DNA from 3 places in the Roseibium sp. MMSF_3247 genome. Region 2 is predicted to be linked to each of the others. Evidence: predicted binding sites of a transcription regulator. Region 2 holds the regulator's gene; each other region holds the start of a gene.

Region 1 (5,994 bases), on a different contig from region 2:
GCACTTGATACAGTTGTCTGTGACGACGTAGGTCATCGCAATCCTCTTTAGTCAGAGCATCGGGTACGAAAGTTGTAACCGGATGCAGTCGTCTGGCGTCGGTTTGATGCGCAGGCTCTGACCTCTGCTGCCTTTATTATTGCAGTTGGGTATCGCTTTTGGCAGGCGGGTGCAAGCGTTCAACAGGTCGCATCGCAGCTCTGTTTGAGAAAGCTATTTCCTTTTTTTCAAGATTCATAAAAAGGATCAGGCCCATAGAGCTTTTAGTGTTCATCCTCCTGCCTGAAAGCATCCATTTTGCGCCGGTCACGTTTTGTTGGCCGCCCGCTGCCAGGCTCCCTCTGTCCAGGGGGTGGAGGTGGCGCTTCGGCCTTTGGCGGCGGTGGCGGAGACAGGTCTTCGTAGAGTTTTTTTGCTTCTTCGTAAGGTCCGCGCCGGGAGCCAAGTGCAACCACTTTCAAAACAAGAATGCGACGTTCCAAGGCAATGGTTAAAACGTCGCCGGTCTTGATGGTCTTGCTGGCGGAGGAAATCTTGTCCTTGTTGATCCGGACATGTCCGCCTGCAGCGAGTTTCTGCGCAAGGGAACGGGATTTTGTGACCCTGGCGTACCAGAGCCACTTGTCGACACGCAGGCTGCCTTGGGCGGAAACGGCAGCCGCCTTTTGATCGTCGCCCGGAATTACTTCTTATCCTTGTCGCCCATGTTCTCCTTCAGCGCCATCAAGGCTGCAAAAGGTGAGTTCGGGTCGATCGGCTTGTCTTTCGGGGTTTTGTCGCGGCGGTTGCCCCCATCAAAGGACTTCTGACCTGCGCGCCCCTTGTTCGGACCACTTTTGCCAGGTTTGCCGTGGCGACGTTCACCAGGAGCGCCTTTGGGACCTTGCTGCTTGCGATTGTCACCGCCTCGGCGTTGGTCCTGACGGCCGCGCGGGCGGCGGTCGTGACGGCCTGGGCGCCAGATTTCGATGGTAACAGTTTCCATTTCCGGTTCGCTGGCCGGTGTTGGTTCTGCCGTCTGGGCATCCTCGGTTTCTGGAGTTGGTGCCTCTGCGGACGTTTCAGCGTCGGCAGTCGCAGGCGCTTCTTCGGCAGCTTGTTCTACTGCAGAAGTCTCAGAGGCTTCAGCAACTTCGGTCACAGCACTTTCGGCAGACGCCTCTGCCTCAGTCGCAGGTGTGTCCTCAACTGCAGCGGGTTCGGCTGTGTTTGGCGTCACTTCTGTCGCGTCGGCTTTTGGTGCTGCCGGACGCTGCACTTCCTTGGTCTCAAGACGGTAGCCGAGGGACTTCAAAACAGCGGAAAAATCTTCGCCTGCGCAGCCCAGCAAAGACGTCATCGCAACCGTCACGGTAAAGCCGCCACCGGTTTCAATTGCCCCTTCCGGCGGAGCAACTTCGCTGTCGAGCGGTTTCCAGGCAATCAGCGGACGGATGAGATCGGCAAGACGCTCCAGGATGTCAACGCGTACGGCTCGCGGGCCGCACACGCGGAACCCGACAACCTTGTAAAGCGCCGGCTGGATCTCCGGGTTGACCGGAATGGATGTCCGGCCTGAGGCGGACAACTGCGGCAGCTCTTCCATGCCGTCCATGTCCAACTCGCCGTGCTTCAGGGCCCAAAGCTGGGCAAGCAACTGGCTTGGAGCCGGTTTCAAAAGTGCCGGAACAAATATCGTGTAAGCGCCGAAGCGGACACCGTGTTTGCGCAAGGACGCGCGCATGTCCTGGTCCAACTGACGGATTTCGTCAGACGCGTCCTGACGCTCCAGGATGCCGAGGCCTTCGACAATCCGGAATGCAATACCGCGCGCCAAGCCCTCCAGCCCTTCACCTGACTTCAGGTCCATCAGCGGCTTCAAAAGTGTATCGACCTGGGCCTTTACCCAAAGATCCAGGCGGTTTTGTACGGTATCGCGCGCCAGGCCTGTCAGGTGCTCGTCGGCCAAGAGCAGAGCTGCCGGGGCCAGAACATCGTCGGTCGGGGACAATTTGGCCACCGGTTCACCGCGCCAGCGGATGACGCCATCCGATGTCAGGACAAAATCACTGTTCTCTGATTTGCCAAGCTTTTCCGCACGGGATTCGATTTCCGTGGTCAGGGCTTTTTGTGCGGCAGCACGGACCGTTTTTCCGTCCGGGCCTTCGGCCGCCGCATCAGGGGCAAACCGGAAGCCAAGCAGATTTCCGATGTGCTGACCTTCGACGAGCACATCCCCACTCGATGTAATTTCCGCTTCCAGCATTGCGTTCTCTCTCAAACGTCGCATCAATACACTTGTCCGCCGATCCACGAACCGCTGTGTCAGCCGGTCGTGAAGGGCGTCAGATAGTTTGTCTTCTATGCCGCGGGTCACGTCCTGCCAATGGGCCGGATCGGCCAGCCAGTCAGGGCGGTTCGCGACATACGTCCAGGTCCGGATGTGAGCGATCCGGTTCGCGAGTGTGTCGATATCACCATCTACACGGTCTGCGAAGGCCAATTGACGGGCGAACCAGTCATCTTCAATCGCATTGTGGCGCATCAGGTGATTGTAAATGGTTGCCAGAAGGTCCCCATGATTGGCCGGGGCGATCTTCCGGTAATCGGGGACCTGACACACATCCCATAGCAGTTCTACTGATTTTGCGCCCTTTGCCATGTCAGAAATTGCGCTATCGCGCAATAAATGTTCAAGCGCCGTGATGTCGTCGCCTGTGGGCGCGCGGGCCAAACCCTCTTCCCGAGGCGGTAAATCAAGGCTGCGGCGCAATGCATTGGTGGATGAAAAATCCAAAGCACTGTTGCGCCATTGCAGCACTTTCAGGCTGTCAAAATGGTGGCTTTCGATTTGTTCGATCAAATCATCGTCCAGCGGATCGACGCGGCCGGTGACCCCGAAGGTGCCGTCTTTAGTGTGGCGGCCGGCCCGTCCGGCGATCTGACCCATTTCCGAAGGCGTCAGCTGGCGATACTGATACCCGTCGTATTTCCGGTTGCCGGCAAAGGCGATGTGATGGACATCCAGATTGAGGCCCATGCCGATTGCGTCAGTGGCTACCAGATGATCGACATCGCCGTTCTGGAACAGGTCAACTTGCGCATTCCGTGTTCTTGGGCTCAACGAGCCAAGAACCACCGCCGCCCCGCCCCGTTGGCGGCGCAATAGTTCGGCGATCGAATAAACCTCATCGGATGAAAACGCGACGATTGCTGACCGTGCGGGCAGGCGGGAGACCTTTTTCGATCCGGCATAGGAGAGGATCGACATGCGCGGACGGGTGACAACATTCAGGCCCGGGATCAGCTTCTCGAGAAGCGGGCGGGCGGTCGCAGACCCCAAAAGGAGTGTTTCGGAGCGGCCGCGCAGGTTCAGGATCCTGTCCGTGAAGACGTGGCCGCGGTCGAGATTTCCGGCGAGCTGCACTTCGTCGATGGCGACAAACTCGGTGTTCAGATCGAGTGGCATGGCCTCGACCGTGGACACCCAAAACCGCGGCTGTTTCGGAATGATCTTCTCTTCGCCGGTGATCAACGCAACGGCATCAGTTCCGGCGCGTTCGGCAATCCGCCCATAAACTTCCCGTGCCAAGAGCCGCAACGGCAGACCGATCAAGCCCGACGGCTGCGCCAGCATGCGCTCGATCGCAAGGTGCGTTTTGCCGGTGTTGGTTGGCCCAAGCACGGCTGTGACCGTGCGGGAGCGGGCGCTCGGCGGTAATTGCAGGGTTTGGGGGCGGGACATAGAGGTGATGCGGTCAGAAATCTCAGTGTTTGGCGCGCCGTTCCGGCGGCCTGCTCTCCCAAGGCACGTGCCCTGAACTCGGATGCGCGTGTCTAGCATAGGCGTTGTGGCTCTGTCCTGCCCTTTTTCGACGCGCTCTCGCTATTCCTTTGTTGGATCAATGTGTATCCAGAAAGTTGTGGAGAACGACTCTGGAACAAACCGAAACCGAATCGCGGACTCTTGGGGATTCAGGATTTGTTCCCTACGAAATGTGGATTTGAATCCAACTTTTAGTACGAAATGCTGAGTCTGGTCAGGGATTTGCGCCAAATCACCCTGAGGCTGAAGTTCAGGGCAAAAAACCTGTCAATCTCCAAATCAAAAAAAGATTCGTTTTTCGGGCATGCTGCGCCTTTCGCCATTAACCATGGACACATGCAGAACGAATCGCTGACGAATCGGTGTTTTGATCATGTTTTTGATTTGTTCCTACCCGATCTGGTAGGTTGTCTTCTCGAAAGACCAATTGGGCGCCTAAAAAATCTCCCGGGTGTTTACGATTTTCCGCGTCGGTGACGGGAGAGTGTTTCAGATTGGGGCGTGGTTTGGCGTTCGCACTGCGAAGTGAAACGGGCCGCCAGCAGAAAAATCTCCCATAAGTGCTCATCCCCTGGCGTAGGATTTGTGCCCATTTTTCCAAGGTTTATCGCCGTCAGAGCAAAAATATTTCACTTTCTGGAAAAAGGACAAGCATGCTGCCCCTTTTCAATTGGCTTCGACGTAAGTAGAAATCTTGCCGAAATGTGCCTTGCATGTTGCGGATTATTAGGGGGAGTGGGCGTTTGGCGATAAGAAAAATTCTCGTTGCGAACCGGTCTGAAATTGCAATCCGGGTTTTCCGGGCTGCCAACGAACTCGGTCTGAAGACCGTTGCGATCTATGCCGAGCAAGACAAACTGGCTCTGCACCGGTTCAAGGCCGATGAGGCGTATCAGGTCGGCAAGGGTCTTGGCCCGATCGAGGCCTATCTGTCCATCGACGAGATTATTCGTGTTGCCAAACATTCCGGCGCTGATGCCATCCACCCGGGCTACGGCCTGTTGTCGGAAAGCCCGGAATTCGTGGATGCCTGCGAAACGGCCGGGATCACCTTTATCGGGCCGAAATCCGAGACAATGCGCCGTCTGGGCAACAAGGTGGCCGCACGGAACCTGGCAATCGAGGCCGGGGTACCGGTCATGCCGGCAACGGACCCGCTTCCTGACGATCTGAATGAGATCAAGAAGCAGGCTCTGGAGATCGGCTACCCGGTGATGCTGAAAGCGTCCTGGGGCGGCGGTGGCCGTGGCATGCGCGTCATTCCGGATGAAGCGACCCTTGAAAAGGAAGTGCTGGCTGCCAAGCGGGAAGCCAAGGCCGCCTTCGGCAAGGACGAGATTTATCTGGAGAAGCTGGTTCAACGGGCACGCCACGTCGAAGTCCAGATCCTTGGGGACGGTGAAACCGTTGTTCATCTCTTCGAGCGGGATTGCTCGATCCAGCGACGCCACCAAAAGGTGGTCGAGCGGGCACCAGCGCCTTATCTCGATGATGCCAAGCGCACAGAGCTTTGCGAATACGGTCTTAAAATTGGCCGGGCGGTGAACTATCGCGGCGCGGGCACTGTCGAGTTCCTGATGGATGCGGACACGGGGGCGATTTACTTCATCGAAGTCAATCCCCGGGTCCAGGTCGAGCACACTGTGACCGAAGAAGTCACGGGCATCGATATCGTCCAGGCACAGATCCACATCGCAGATGGAGAAAAGATCGGAACGCCGGAAAGCGGTGTCCCGGCGCAGGAGAACATTCGCCTCAACGGTCACGCCCTGCAATGCCGGATCACCACGGAAGATCCGGAGCAGAACTTCATTCCGGATTATGGCCGCATCACCGCGTATCGCGGCGCGACCGGCTTCGGTATTCGCCTCGATGGCGGGACCGCCTATTCAGGGGCGGTGATCACCCGGTTCTATGATCCGCTTCTTGAAAAAGTGACGGCCTGGGCGCCGACGGCCGAAGATGCGCGCAAACGGATGGACCGCGCCTTGCGGGAGTTCCGGATCCGCGGTGTTGCGACCAATCTGGTGTTTTTGGAAAACATCATTGATCATGCCGATTTCCGCGCCCAGACCTATACCACCCGCTTCATCGACGACACGCCTGCGCTGTTTGAACAGACAAAACGCCAGGATCGGGCAACCAAGCTGCTCACCTATATCGCCGATGTCTCGGTGAACGGGCATCCG
Region 2 (5,994 bases):
CTTCAATGCGCAGCAGCATTTTGCCGCCGTGATGCTTGGCGAAGAGCCAGTTGAAGAGGGCGGTGCGGGCGCCGCCAATATGGAGAAATCCGGTCGGGGATGGGGCGAAACGCGTGACGATATCTTGTTCCATGGTACTTTTTGAAAGTCTCTGTCAGAATGAGGCGCGGATCTGCGCCTGACGGATAGTGGCGCGGTCTTAGCATAGGCAAGCCTGAGGCAAAATAGGCTTTGCTGCGATCGTTAAACCCGGCAGAAGGAGCGCGGGTGGCACGGGAGGCGAAACCAGACGCCGATGATGACAACCGGGCTGGCCCCGGCGCTCCTGTCAGTGACGCTTCAGTTATATCGTCAAACACGGATAGCAGGCATCGGCCCACCGAGGCGTCGCCCTGGATCGCGTTTCTGAGAACCCGGAGAGAACGGAAAGACCCGCCAACTGATCAGTACGCCGGTTGGGCAGGAACGGCGGACGATTGGGAGCAGTTTTGGCAAAAGCAGGGTCTTTTGTGGACCGGATTTTCCTTCAGCGCCGGTATTTTTTTCTACAGCTTGTTGCCTGAAGAGCCGAGTTGGCTCGTGCTTGGCGTGTTATTCGTTTTATCAGGTGGTTTCGCTGGCTCCCACGCTATCCGAACCGGTCTGCCGCGAATTTTGATCCTTTTGCTCGCCCTTTTTGCAGGGCTCAGCATTGCAACACTCCGAACAGCTGCAGTGGGCGCACCCCGGCTGGCGGAGCCGATGACTGTTCTGTTGCGCGGTGACGTCTTGAAGGTGCAGGAAACCCGGTCTGGCAAGCGGCTTGTGCTCCGCGTCAGAGAAGTTGATGCCAGAGAAAATACTGTTGGGCGGTTTGCAAACCGGGTCCGGCTGCGCATTCCGGCCGATGCGCGCATTGCACCCGGCAACTCGATCAAAGTCCGGGCCCGGTTGTTTCCGCCTATGGGTCCTGTGGTGCCCGGCGGATATGACTTTTCCTTCCGCGCCTATTTTGACGGCATAGGTGCAAGCGGCTTCAGTTACGGCGCGCCAGAGATCGTGCAAGGGCCTGCGGCGTCTCAAGTCCTTCTGCTCGTTCGCAAGGTGAATGAACTCCGCCAGCGCTTGGCAGAGCGGATTTCAGCACTTTTGCCGGAAGGCCCGGAAACAGCCCTTGCGGTTGCACTCTTGGTGGGCGATCGCAGCGGTATTGATGAAAAGACCGAAGAGAGCCTTCGGGCCGCGGGCCTGGCACACATTCTGGCAATTTCAGGCCTGCATATGGCGCTCTTTGCAGGCGGTGCTTATGCTGTATGTCTTGGCGCCCTAGCACTTATCCCGGGCCTTGCGCTGCGCTGGCCGATCCACAAGGTTTCAGCCGTTCTCGCCCTTGTCGCGGCAGTTTTTTATCTTCTCCTGTCCGGGGCTTCAGTCGCCACGCAAAGATCCTTCATTATGATTGCGTTGGTTTTTTTGGGGATCATGACCGGACGCCGGGGTTTGACGCTGCGATCGGTCGCAATCGCCGGACTGTTCTTGCTTCTACTCGCGCCGGAGCGCCTGTTTTATCCAGGTTTTCAGATGTCGTTTGCGGCCGTGATCGCACTGGTCGCCGTTTATGATCTTTGGCGGTCGCATCAAAAGAGAAGCAGGTTTCTTGTCTCATCAACAAGCGGGCTCTCTTGGTTCTTGTCCGGCGCACTAAAATGGGCCACCGGTTTGTTCGTGACGGCTCTCGTCGCCGGGATCGCTACCGGCATTGTCGGTGGGTACCACTTTTCCCGGATCGCGCCCTTCGGACTGGTCGGCAACATGCTGGGCATGCCGGTTTTTTCTATCATCGTGATGCCAATGGGCGTGGTGGCACTGGTCCTGATGCCGTTCGGTTTGGCGGCAATCCCGCTCAAGATCATGAGCGCCGGTCTGGCGGCGCTGATCCAGATAGCGGAGTTCACAGAACAGATTGCGCCTGACTTTGGCCGAATGGGAAGTCTGACCGGCCTGTCTGCCGCTGTTTTATTGGCCGGTTTCTTTGGCTTGCTGCTCGCCCCGGGCCGTTTCCGGATGATCGGTTTGGGTCTCGCACCTGCCGGAATCGCTCTCGCGATAATATCGCGTCCGCCAGATATTTACATTCCGGCAAAAGGGGCTCAATTGGCTGCCCGGGATATCGAGGGCAAGTTAGCGTTATCCAGCGCCAGAAGTTCTTTTGCTGTAGAGACTTGGTTTGAAGCGGAAGGAGTGTCAGAAGAGGCGATTAAATCGCGCAAGATGAAATCCGATCAGCGCGCTTGCGACCCTGCGGGCTGTGTGGTCCAGACGTTTGCAGCAAGGGCAGAAGTTGGTGAGGAGCAGATTCCGGTCACCATCGCCCTACCGAAGACCCGGAATGCCCTTTTTTATGACTGTCAAAAGGCAGATATGATCGTGACCGATATGATCGCGCCAGAAGCATGCTCCGCAGTCGTTTTCGACCAGGACATCAGAGTGGCGCGCGGTGCCATTTCTATTTGGTTGGGCCAGGTCTGTCGAACACGCACTCCAACAAAGGACCAGATGATCGAAAACGGGCAGAGAGTAGAGGCTGCGGTTCAAAGAAAGAATGTTGCCCCAGCCCCAATAATGCCGCCGCAAACCACTCGCGCAGCGGCAAAAACTCCCAGCGCTGTTGTTTGCCAAACGCAAATAAATTCAGTCAAATACGCCAAGCCAACGCCTCCGCGGCCGTGGCACAAGCAAGGCAAAGTTACACGCGCAAGCTTGCGCGCATCTGCTGACTAGAACTGATGGTAGTACCTACAAACCCGCAGTGGCGGGAAACTCTCGAAAATGCCTGCCGGTCTCGAAGCTTCAGTACCGGCGGAACAGGGAAACGAGTTTCCCTTGCACACGGACACGGCCCGGTCCGAAAATACGTGTCTCGTAGGCGGGGTTGGCAGCCTCAAGCGCGATCGATGCGCCTTTTTTGCGCAGGCGTTTGAGTGTCGCTTCCTCATCGTCCACAAGGGCCACAACGATGTCGCCACTATCGGCGCTTTCCGTTCGGCGGATCAGGACGGTGTCGCCGTCCAAAATCCCGGCTTCAATCATTGAATCCCCGCGCACTTCCAGAGCGTAATGCTCGCCTTTGCCTAAAAGCTCTGGCGGAACGCTGATCGAGTGGCTGTGGGTCTGGATTGCCTCGATCGGAACACCGGCCGCAATCCGACCCATGACCGGGATTTCCGTCGATGCTGCGACAGGTTCTGGCGCGGGCGCAGAGGCTGGCGCCGGTTTGCCGAGTGATCCTTCAATCACCTCTGGTGAGAAACTGCCTCTTGGTCGCGGCGCACCCAGGCCCGGCGCGATCGAATCCGGCAAGCGGACCACTTCCATGGCGCGGGCTCTGTTGGGAAGCCGGCGTATGAAACCGCGCTCTTCCAGGGCGGTGATCAGTCGGTGAATGCCGGATTTGGAGCGGAGATCCAGAGCATCTTTCATTTCGTCGAAAGACGGCGGAACGCCCGTTTCCTTTAGTCTTTCGTGAATGAACATGAGCAGTTCGTACTGCTTGCGCGTCAGCATACTGCGGTTCCTCGCCCTGAGTTTGGTTTTGCCTGAGAATCGCTCAGTACAAATCGAGAACATCTTACCTGTTCTCATTGTGTTCTGCAAGGGTAAACGTTCTCTTACTGTTCTGCCGATGGTTCTGAGATCGAAACCTGCAGATGCTTTAAGGCGCTGAGAAAAAGATTGTTTTATACGTGATGCGGGAGAACGACCAATATACGCCGGACGGCACAAGATCGGGACCTGCACAAATGTTGTAAGCCGGCCTTTCTGATCCGCTAACAGGCTCTAGCTATCTTCTGAGTTGTTGCGGAGGAAGCAGACTATGCGAATGATTGTGATCGTTGCTGTTTTGTTGCAGGGCTTGCTTGTTTCTGCGGCCTCATCCGAGGAACTTGATCTGGAACTCGTGCTTCTGGCAGATGCCACTGGTTCAATTGATGACGCGGAAATCAGGTTCCAGCGCCGGGGCTATGCCGAAGCGATCACCGATCCACAGGTCCTGAACGCAATTGCGGACAACGCGTATGGCAAAATCGCCGTGACCTATGTCGAATGGGCGGACATGTTTTCCCAGGACGTCGTGGTCGACTGGATGGTGATCGACGGACCGCAGTCGGCGCAGCTCTTTGCAGAGCGTTTGATGGCACCGCCCCGTCAGGCCTTTGGCCGCAACGCGATTGGCGCTGCTCTTCTAAAGGGCAAGGAGCTGATCGACACCAACGAATACAAGGGGTTGCGGCGGGTGATCGATTTGTCGGCGGACAGCGCCAACAATTGGAATGGGCCAAGCATCACCGAGGCAAGAGACGCTGTGGTGAATTCCGGCATCGTCATCAATGGTCTTGCGGTCCTGTGCCGTCACTGTTCCGGCCGTCCGGTGTCTTACAATCTGGAGGACCGGTTTTTTTCCGAGATCATCGGTGGTCCGGGATCCTTTGTCGTGACGGCCGACAGCGCCGACACCTTCGCAGCGGCTGTGCGCAAGAAACTCATTCTGGAAATCGCGGACAAGCGGTCTGCGCCGGATGCCCGTGTGAGGTTTGCAGCGATTGAAGGCACGGGAGTTGCGAACTGATCGGGTAGATCCAGTCCGGGACTACATAATCTTAGATATTGAACTCAAACCGGCAGGCATCCGCCCCGCAAGCTCCGCATTCCGTCTCTGTGACACGGACATGCGGGCCGATCAGTTCCTGGAACAACCTCTCGAAAACAGCCACATGCCAATGGCAAATTGGATGATCAGCGTGTTCCCCTGCGATTAGCGGATTGTCTTTCAGGATAAAGATCAGGGGCGCGCGTCTTGCGACTTCGAACTGGCCGGAGCCTGCAAAGGTCCAGGCGTTTTTTGAAATGGCGTTTGCCAAGAGATGTTTTGAGAGGCTTGCGGGAAGGACTTTCAAAAGCGTTTGCGCCAGACCAGGGATCCGGTGTTTTATGACATAATCGGCCGTGCCAACACCGGCGGCCCTGGATATCTCCGCTGAAAGATCGGGTAGGGTGGCCCGCACCGTCTTGTGAAACCGCGCGACGGGGCCCTCCGGGATCAGGCCGCTCATATCCGGAAGGCTCGCAATGCGGGCGTCGTGCAAGAGCGTTTCGAAAAGGTCCTGACCACCCTGTTCTTCCAAAGGGGAGCGGAATTGGGTCAAGGCATTCGGGCCGATCATGCCATCGGCCTGAAGGCTCTGCCGGTCCATGTCAGGCGTTCTCCGCCAATTGTTCCGTGCTGCCACCGCAAGCAAGCGCTGCCGCTGCTGAAGCTTTTTTTCGCTCTGCCGCCCTTTCCTTGCCCTGCAGTCGCAGGGCTTCGCGGCGCTCGGCTGCCCGCGCGGCACGATCGGCCGCCGATTCCCAGTCCGCCACTTGGGCTTCTGCCAAGGTGCGGTTCTCATCGAAGTCGAAATGCACCTTGTCCTTGGATTGCGGGCCCCAGTAACCGGCCTTGCCAAGGTCATAGAAGGTGCGTGCAAAACCGGCCTTCAGGAAGGCTTTCAGGCAGCCCAGCAGATAGCGCCGGCGAAAGCCGGTGCCGCGCCACGGGTAATGGAACAGAGCCTTCTGCATGTAGAAGCGCCGATAGTTCTTCATGACACCGTTCAAAAGTTCGCCGCGTGTCATGGCCTCTGGCTTCATGATCGGTGTGACGAAGTTGTATTTCGAAAAATCAAACACCTCGACCTGATCCCGGATTTCCTGGAAGAGCGGTGTGAACGGCCAAGGCGTATACATGGCCCAGTTGGCAAGGTCGGGCTGCCAATCCCACGCCATCCGATATGTTTCTTCCAGGGTTTCCTCGGTTTCATTGTCGAGCCCGACAATGAACTGAGCTTCCACGAAGATGTCGGCCTCCCGCAGAAGCCGGATGGCTTCCTTGTTATCGTTGACCTTGGTTTCTTTGTTGAACTGGTCGAGTTTGAGCTGCGCCGCCGCTTCCGTTCCAAGGCTCACGTGAACCAGGCC
Region 3 (5,994 bases), on a different contig from region 2:
ACCATTTTAGACACCTCGATACCTGTTTACATATTCTTGGCCGCACGAGATTTGCGCGATCCGAATGACTACAGCGCTTCACATAGGACTGCCAACGGGCATGTTGTCAATGAAAACCCATCCCGTTAGGTCACTTAGCCTTACAGCCATGAGATGACAGTCTTTTTGCATCACGGGTCAGCCTTGCCTGGCTTTTGAGCTGACCTAGGACATAAGATCATCGGCGCCGCAATACGAGGGTCATCGTGAGTGTTTCGGATGCATACCGGCCGGGCTCTGCTCGGTAAAGTTCTTCGAAGCGCTTGAAAAACGTTGCAGTCAAGGCATCCGCCTCATCGACGGTTTTGGCCGATTTTTCAAACAGGTGCAGGCGGAGGCACGATTCTCCAAAGCCTCTGACATACCCGGTGTAGAGCTCAGCGTATTTTTCAGGGTCCGCCAGCCAGTCTTGATAAGCGTCTTGCGGGTTGATTGCAGCGTCGGTGACGGAGGCCTCAATCACTTCGAACGCAGCTTCCAGATCCTCGTTTTGAATGAGCGGACCAACTGCGTCGCTGACAGAGGGAAACCAGAGTGGAAATATGAACCGGTCAAGAGCCTCTTCAGATAATAGCCCATCGGTGACCATCGTCGCGGCGACCTTGTGAATGGCCCGGTAAAGGTGGCGGGCTGATCCGCGGATGCCATTAATCTCCTCAAGGTCCGGCGTGCTTCCAAGGGTCGAGACGATCAAATAGCCGCCGGGTGCAAGTTCGATTGCCCGGCTTCTCAAGAATCTGGTCCAATCGGATCTTGCGAGATCTTCGTAGGCCGCCCGGGCCTCGCCCTCAAGGTCGGCATACCAGACCGTGCCGGGCGACGAGATTAGCAGGGCGCGCGACAGCCAATGGCTGGCCACAAAACAGGTCGCCAATGAGACCGAATCCGGGGCTGCCATGACGTCATAAAAGGATCCGATCGAGGCCTCTGTCCGGATATTTTTATCTTGTAGATATCCGGCCTCTGAGAATACGAGACCAAACAAGCCGTTCCAGTCATTGTGTGGTTGATCGCCGTGACAGATGGCGATGCGGCCGTTTGGAGATAGGGGACGGTAGGCTGCGACAGAGGGTTTTACCGCTTCTATTGCCGTATGACCCGGGCCGCAGCCGAGATCGAGATGCCGGAATTCCGTTTTCTGCGGACCGATATCCCGAACAGCCCTTTCTATCCAGTCTGCTCTACTTTTGACCAGATTGCTCTGCATGTAAGAGTTCTGGTCGTAATTGACCATGTGCTCTGTCGCGGTGTTTGGGCCGGTCTTCTCATCCGTCATGCCATCGCCTTTCGTGAAAAATGACAGATGAGATCAGTGAAACTCAATCAAGTCAGAGCATCAAGAGGTGCTGTTTGCAGACACGCTTTTTGGGCCATTGTGCCGGTTTCAGCGCGGACTGGCAGCTCCTCAATCGTTAATCCAGTTCAGCGGCAATTCTTGCAGCGAGACGCGCATTGTTGCGCACCAACGCGATGTTGGTGTCGAGGCTGCGGCCATTGGTGAGCTCAAGGATGTTGCCGAGGACGAACGGTGTGACGTCCTTGCCGGTCACATTCTGCTCAGCTGCTGTCTTGATGGCCGCGTCGATGAAACCTGACATTTCATCGCGGGGAATTTCATCTGTCTCCGGGACCGGGTTGGTGATCAGCACACCGCCATGATCTGCAAAGTTCTCCCGCACCTTCAAAAGCGCACCGATCTCGTTTGGCGTATCCAGACGGTAGGGAGCGCTGAGGCCGCTTTCGCGGGACCAGAAGGCTGCCAACTCGTCAGTCCCGTAGGCAACGACCGGAACGCCTTTTGTTTCCAGAACTTCAAGGGTTTTCGGAATGTCCAAAAGCGCCTTGGCGCCAGCACATACGACACAGACAGGCGTGCGGGCGAGTTCATCGAGATCCGCCGAGATATCGAAGCTTTGCTCTGCGCCCTTGTGTACACCGCCGATGCCGCCTGTTGCGAAGACTTTGATGCCGGCTACTTGCGCCGCCATCATCGTCGCGGCCACCGTTGTTGCGCCGTAGCGGCCAGTGGCAAGTGCGAAAGTGAGATCCGCCCGTGAGCACTTCATGACATCTTTGGCCTGGGCAAGCCGGTCAAGATCCGCATCGGAAAGGCCGACATGGATCTTTCCGTCCATGATGGCAATCGTTGCCGGAATAGCACCGTTTTCCCGAATATCAGCTTCGACCTGCCGGGCTGTTTCCACGTTCCGCGGAAACGGCATGCCGTGAGTGATGATGGTCGATTCCAGCGCAACGAGCGGCTTGTTGGCGGCGAGCGCATCACGGACTTCGTCGCTGTAGACGATCAGGCTTTTCAAAGCGGCGGATTGAGCGGAGTGTGTCACAAGCAAAAGCCTTTTAGATGTGTGGCAAGTCGGCCGGAGCCGCGAGAATTTTGCGCCTTATAGACATTGGAGTCGAAGCCGCCAAGTGCGGCGTTTGTCCACTTGGTCAAATTTCATCCAGGGTTGCCAAGGCGTCCCACGATAATCCCTCTGCCAGGGCTCCGGTGCTTTTTAGCGTGATGGCGGCGGCTTGAAGCCCAACCGGTACGGCATCGTTCAGGGTGCATCCTCGACTGAGGCCTGCAATCGTTCCGGCGGTCAACGCATCTCCGGCGCCTGTCACGTCCACAATTTGAGTTGCAAGGGTCTCATGGGCGGTGATTGCCTCTTCGTTGAGAACGAGCACATCGGATTTGCCATTGGTCAGGACCACGCTCTTAGCGCCGAGGCGTCCAAGGTCGCGGAGCAGGCCTTCGCTCGATGTCTCTGGGCTTCTGCCGGTCATGGCGAGCGCTTCGCCGCGATTGAGCATCAGGCAATGAAGTTTCGGAAGAAGCGGCAGCAGCCGGGTGGCTTTGGCATTGGAAACGGCGTTTGCGATCAACCTGCCTTCAGGTGCTTGATCGGCAACACCCTTCAGAAGCTCATCCGGCAGGTTTGCGTCGATGAACCACAGCCCGGTTTTCAATGGTCCTGAAAGTGCCTCGAAGATCGGGTCAAAGGCATCGGCAGGTGCCTCACTTAACACCCGGTCATCCACGCTTGCAGCAGCGAGCGACCCGTCCGGATTGTGAAAGGCAATGTATTGACCCGTCGAAAATCCGCCACGTTCCAAAGTGTAAAGCTCGATCCCATCGGCGGTCAGTTGTTCCGAAAGGCTCGCCCCCGCGCCATCGGTTCCGATTGCCCCGGCGAGCCCGGTTGGAATGTCCAGCCGAACAAGTGTCCGTGCAATGTTGGTGGCAACTCCGCCGGGCTTTGCTGTCAGCTTCGCCGGTGTTGACGTTTCCGGGCCATAAACCTCGCTGCCATGGGCAAGCGTATCATAGTGGATCGCGCCGACACACAAGACCGGTAGGGGAGAGGAAGGGGACACGTTTGTCATCATTACATCGATAGAGGAGTGGGAGTGCCATTTCAGCTTGGACGTCCCTGCAGAAAATTTGAAGACCGGCGGGCTAGCAGATCGCGTCTTTGTTCGCAACAAGCCGGCCGCTCCGTGATTCTCTCAAGATGCCCGGTCTCCGAATGTTCCAAATTTAACTTACCTTGCGTTATTCTTTAAGTGTCGATGTGAGAACATATTGGAAACAAACGGCAAAATCCAATTATATACCAATCGGTTTTGGTGTCTTGAAAAATGAGAACAAAATAGGTACAAAGGAGCGGATTGAAACAGCGCGTCCATCATGGAATAAGGAGCGTTCAGCCATGTCGCAAAGTACACTTCGTCTCGTAGAAAGCAGCCAGATGGACAAGACAAAAGCGCTCGACGCAGCGCTCAGCCAGATCGAACGGGCCTTTGGCAAAGGCTCCATCATGCGAATGGGCCAGGGGCAGGCCGTGGAGGTACAATCCGTCTCCACAGGCTCGCTTGGTCTGGACATCGCCCTTGGAATTGGCGGTCTGCCGAAAGGCCGGATTGTCGAGATCTACGGACCGGAATCCTCTGGTAAGACAACACTGGCTCTGCATACGGTGGCCGAGGCACAGAAGACCGGCGGCATTTGTGCGTTCGTTGATGCCGAGCATGCGCTTGACCCGATTTATGCCCGCAAGCTGGGTGTTGATATCGACAACCTGCTCATTTCCCAGCCGGATGCCGGGGAACAGGCTTTGGAAATTGCCGATACGCTTGTCCGGTCTGGTGCGATTGATGTGCTTGTTATCGATTCGGTCGCTGCGCTGACACCGAAAGCCGAGCTGGAAGGTGAGATGGGGGACAGCCTGCCGGGGATGCAGGCGCGTCTCATGAGCCAGGCCTTGCGGAAACTGACAGCGTCGATCTCCAAGTCGAACTGCATGGTGATCTTCATCAACCAGATCCGCATGAAGATCGGCGTCATGTTCGGTTCTCCGGAAACCACCACGGGCGGCAACGCCTTGAAGTTCTACGCATCGGTCCGTCTTGACATTCGCCGCATCGGCGCGATCAAGGACCGGGACGAAGTTGTCGGCAACCAGACCCGCGTTAAAGTGGTCAAAAACAAGCTTGCCCCGCCATTCCGTCAGGTCGAGTTTGACATCATCTATGGCGAAGGCGTTTCCAAGATGGGCGAGTTGATCGACCTTGGCGTCAAGGGCGGCATTGTCGAAAAGTCCGGTGCCTGGTTCTCCTACAACAGCCAACGGCTCGGTCAGGGTCGGGAAAACTCGAAGCAGTTCTTGCGCGACAACAAAGAGATCGCTGACGAGATCGAATTGGCCATCCGCCAGAACGCTGGTCTCATTGCCGAGGCCATCATCGATCCGGCAGGCGGTGAAGAAGACGACGATTAAGTTCGTGCTATGCTGATACCGGAACCCTTCGCTTGTTGAAGCGATGGCCCGGTGTCTTAAGAAGATAAAAAGCCCTCCCTGAGTTGATCCGGGAGGGCTTTTTTGTTGAGCAGGCGTACCTGCGTGATTGCGGCTTCAGACGGCACTCGAAAGTTCTATCCGGACCGCAGAAACTCAGGCTGAGACCGCTGGACACACCGTGTGCCGAAAGTTAAAAGGCTGTTCCGGTGCGCTGGGAGTTTCTCTGCAACGCACCTTTGTCGATGTTTCTTTAGGACCCGGACGCGGGTCCGGATCTAAGCGAGACGTGAATGACCGGCGTAAACGAAATCCGCTCCGCCTTTCTGGATTACTTCAAGGCCAACGACCACGAGGTGGTCGACTCCGGCCCGCTGGTTCCCCGCAATGATCCGACGCTGATGTTCGCAAATGCGGGCATGAACCAGTTTAAGAACGTCTTTACCGGACTGGAGACGCGGGATTACAGCCGGGCCGTTACTGCCCAGAAGGTCGTGCGTGCAGGCGGCAAGCACAACGATCTCGACAATGTCGGTTATACGGCGCGCCATCACACATTCTTCGAAATGCTCGGCAACTTTTCCTTCGGTGACTATTTCAAGGAACGTGCGATTGAGCTCGCTTGGAACCTGATCACCAAGGAATACGGTCTTCCGAAGGACCGCCTTCTGGTGACCGTTTACGCAGAAGACGATGATGCGGCCGTGTTCTGGAAAAAGATCGCTGGTCTTTCCGATGATAAGATCATCCGCATTCCGACCTCCGACAATTTCTGGACCATGGGGGACACCGGTCCATGTGGCCCGTGTTCGGAAATATTCTACGATCACGGCGACCACATCTGGGGCGGCCCTCCAGGAACGCCGGAAGAAGATGGGGACCGGTTTGTCGAGATCTGGAACCTCGTCTTCATGCAGTACGAGCAGACACCGGATGAGCGCCTCGACTTGCCGCGCCCATCCATCGATACCGGCATGGGCATTGAGCGTCTTGCGACCGTTCTGCAAGGCGTCCACAACAACTATGACATCGACCTGTTCCGCGCGTTGATCTCCGCCTCGGAGCACGAAACAGGTGTTGAGGCGTCCGGTGATGCACTTTCGAGCCACCGGGTGATCTCGGATCACCTGCGCTCCACCAGCTTTTTGATCGC

Evidence for each region. The regulator LexA, encoded in region 2, represses DNA repair genes until DNA is damaged. The targets are predictions, from matches to a motif close to TGTTCNNNNTGTGTTCNG.
Region 1: the regulator LexA is predicted to act here: its motif matches at 3,906-3,923, upstream of RBB44_RS20615 (helicase-related protein).
Region 3: the regulator LexA is predicted to act here: its motif matches at 3,620-3,637, upstream of recA (recombinase RecA).

What each region holds. Positions count from the first base shown of each region.
Region 1 covers NZ_JASHII010000007.1:28,741-34,734, forward strand. The annotation lists gene fdxA (ferredoxin FdxA) at 1-36, opposite strand, end outside; gene RBB44_RS20610 (RNA-binding S4 domain-containing protein) at 264-635, opposite strand; gene RBB44_RS20615 (helicase-related protein) at 683-3,724, opposite strand; gene pyc (pyruvate carboxylase) at 4,549-5,994, shown strand, end outside.
Region 2 covers NZ_JASHII010000002.1:793,317-799,310, forward strand. The annotation lists gene gltX (glutamate--tRNA ligase) at 1-133, opposite strand, end outside; gene RBB44_RS09035 (ComEC/Rec2 family competence protein) at 580-2,760, shown strand; gene lexA (transcriptional repressor LexA) at 2,830-3,543, opposite strand; gene RBB44_RS09045 (DUF1194 domain-containing protein) at 3,854-4,606, shown strand; gene bchJ (bacteriochlorophyll 4-vinyl reductase) at 4,638-5,231, opposite strand; gene bchE (magnesium-protoporphyrin IX monomethyl ester anaerobic oxidative cyclase) at 5,233-5,994, opposite strand, start outside.
Region 3 covers NZ_JASHII010000010.1:39,840-45,833, forward strand. The annotation lists gene RBB44_RS23360 (cell surface protein) at 1-5, opposite strand, end outside; gene RBB44_RS23365 (hypothetical protein) at 218-1,315, opposite strand; gene RBB44_RS23370 (pseudouridine-5'-phosphate glycosidase) at 1,452-2,390, opposite strand; gene RBB44_RS23375 (PfkB family carbohydrate kinase) at 2,491-3,429, opposite strand; gene recA (recombinase RecA) at 3,756-4,823, shown strand; gene alaS (alanine--tRNA ligase) at 5,135-5,994, shown strand, end outside.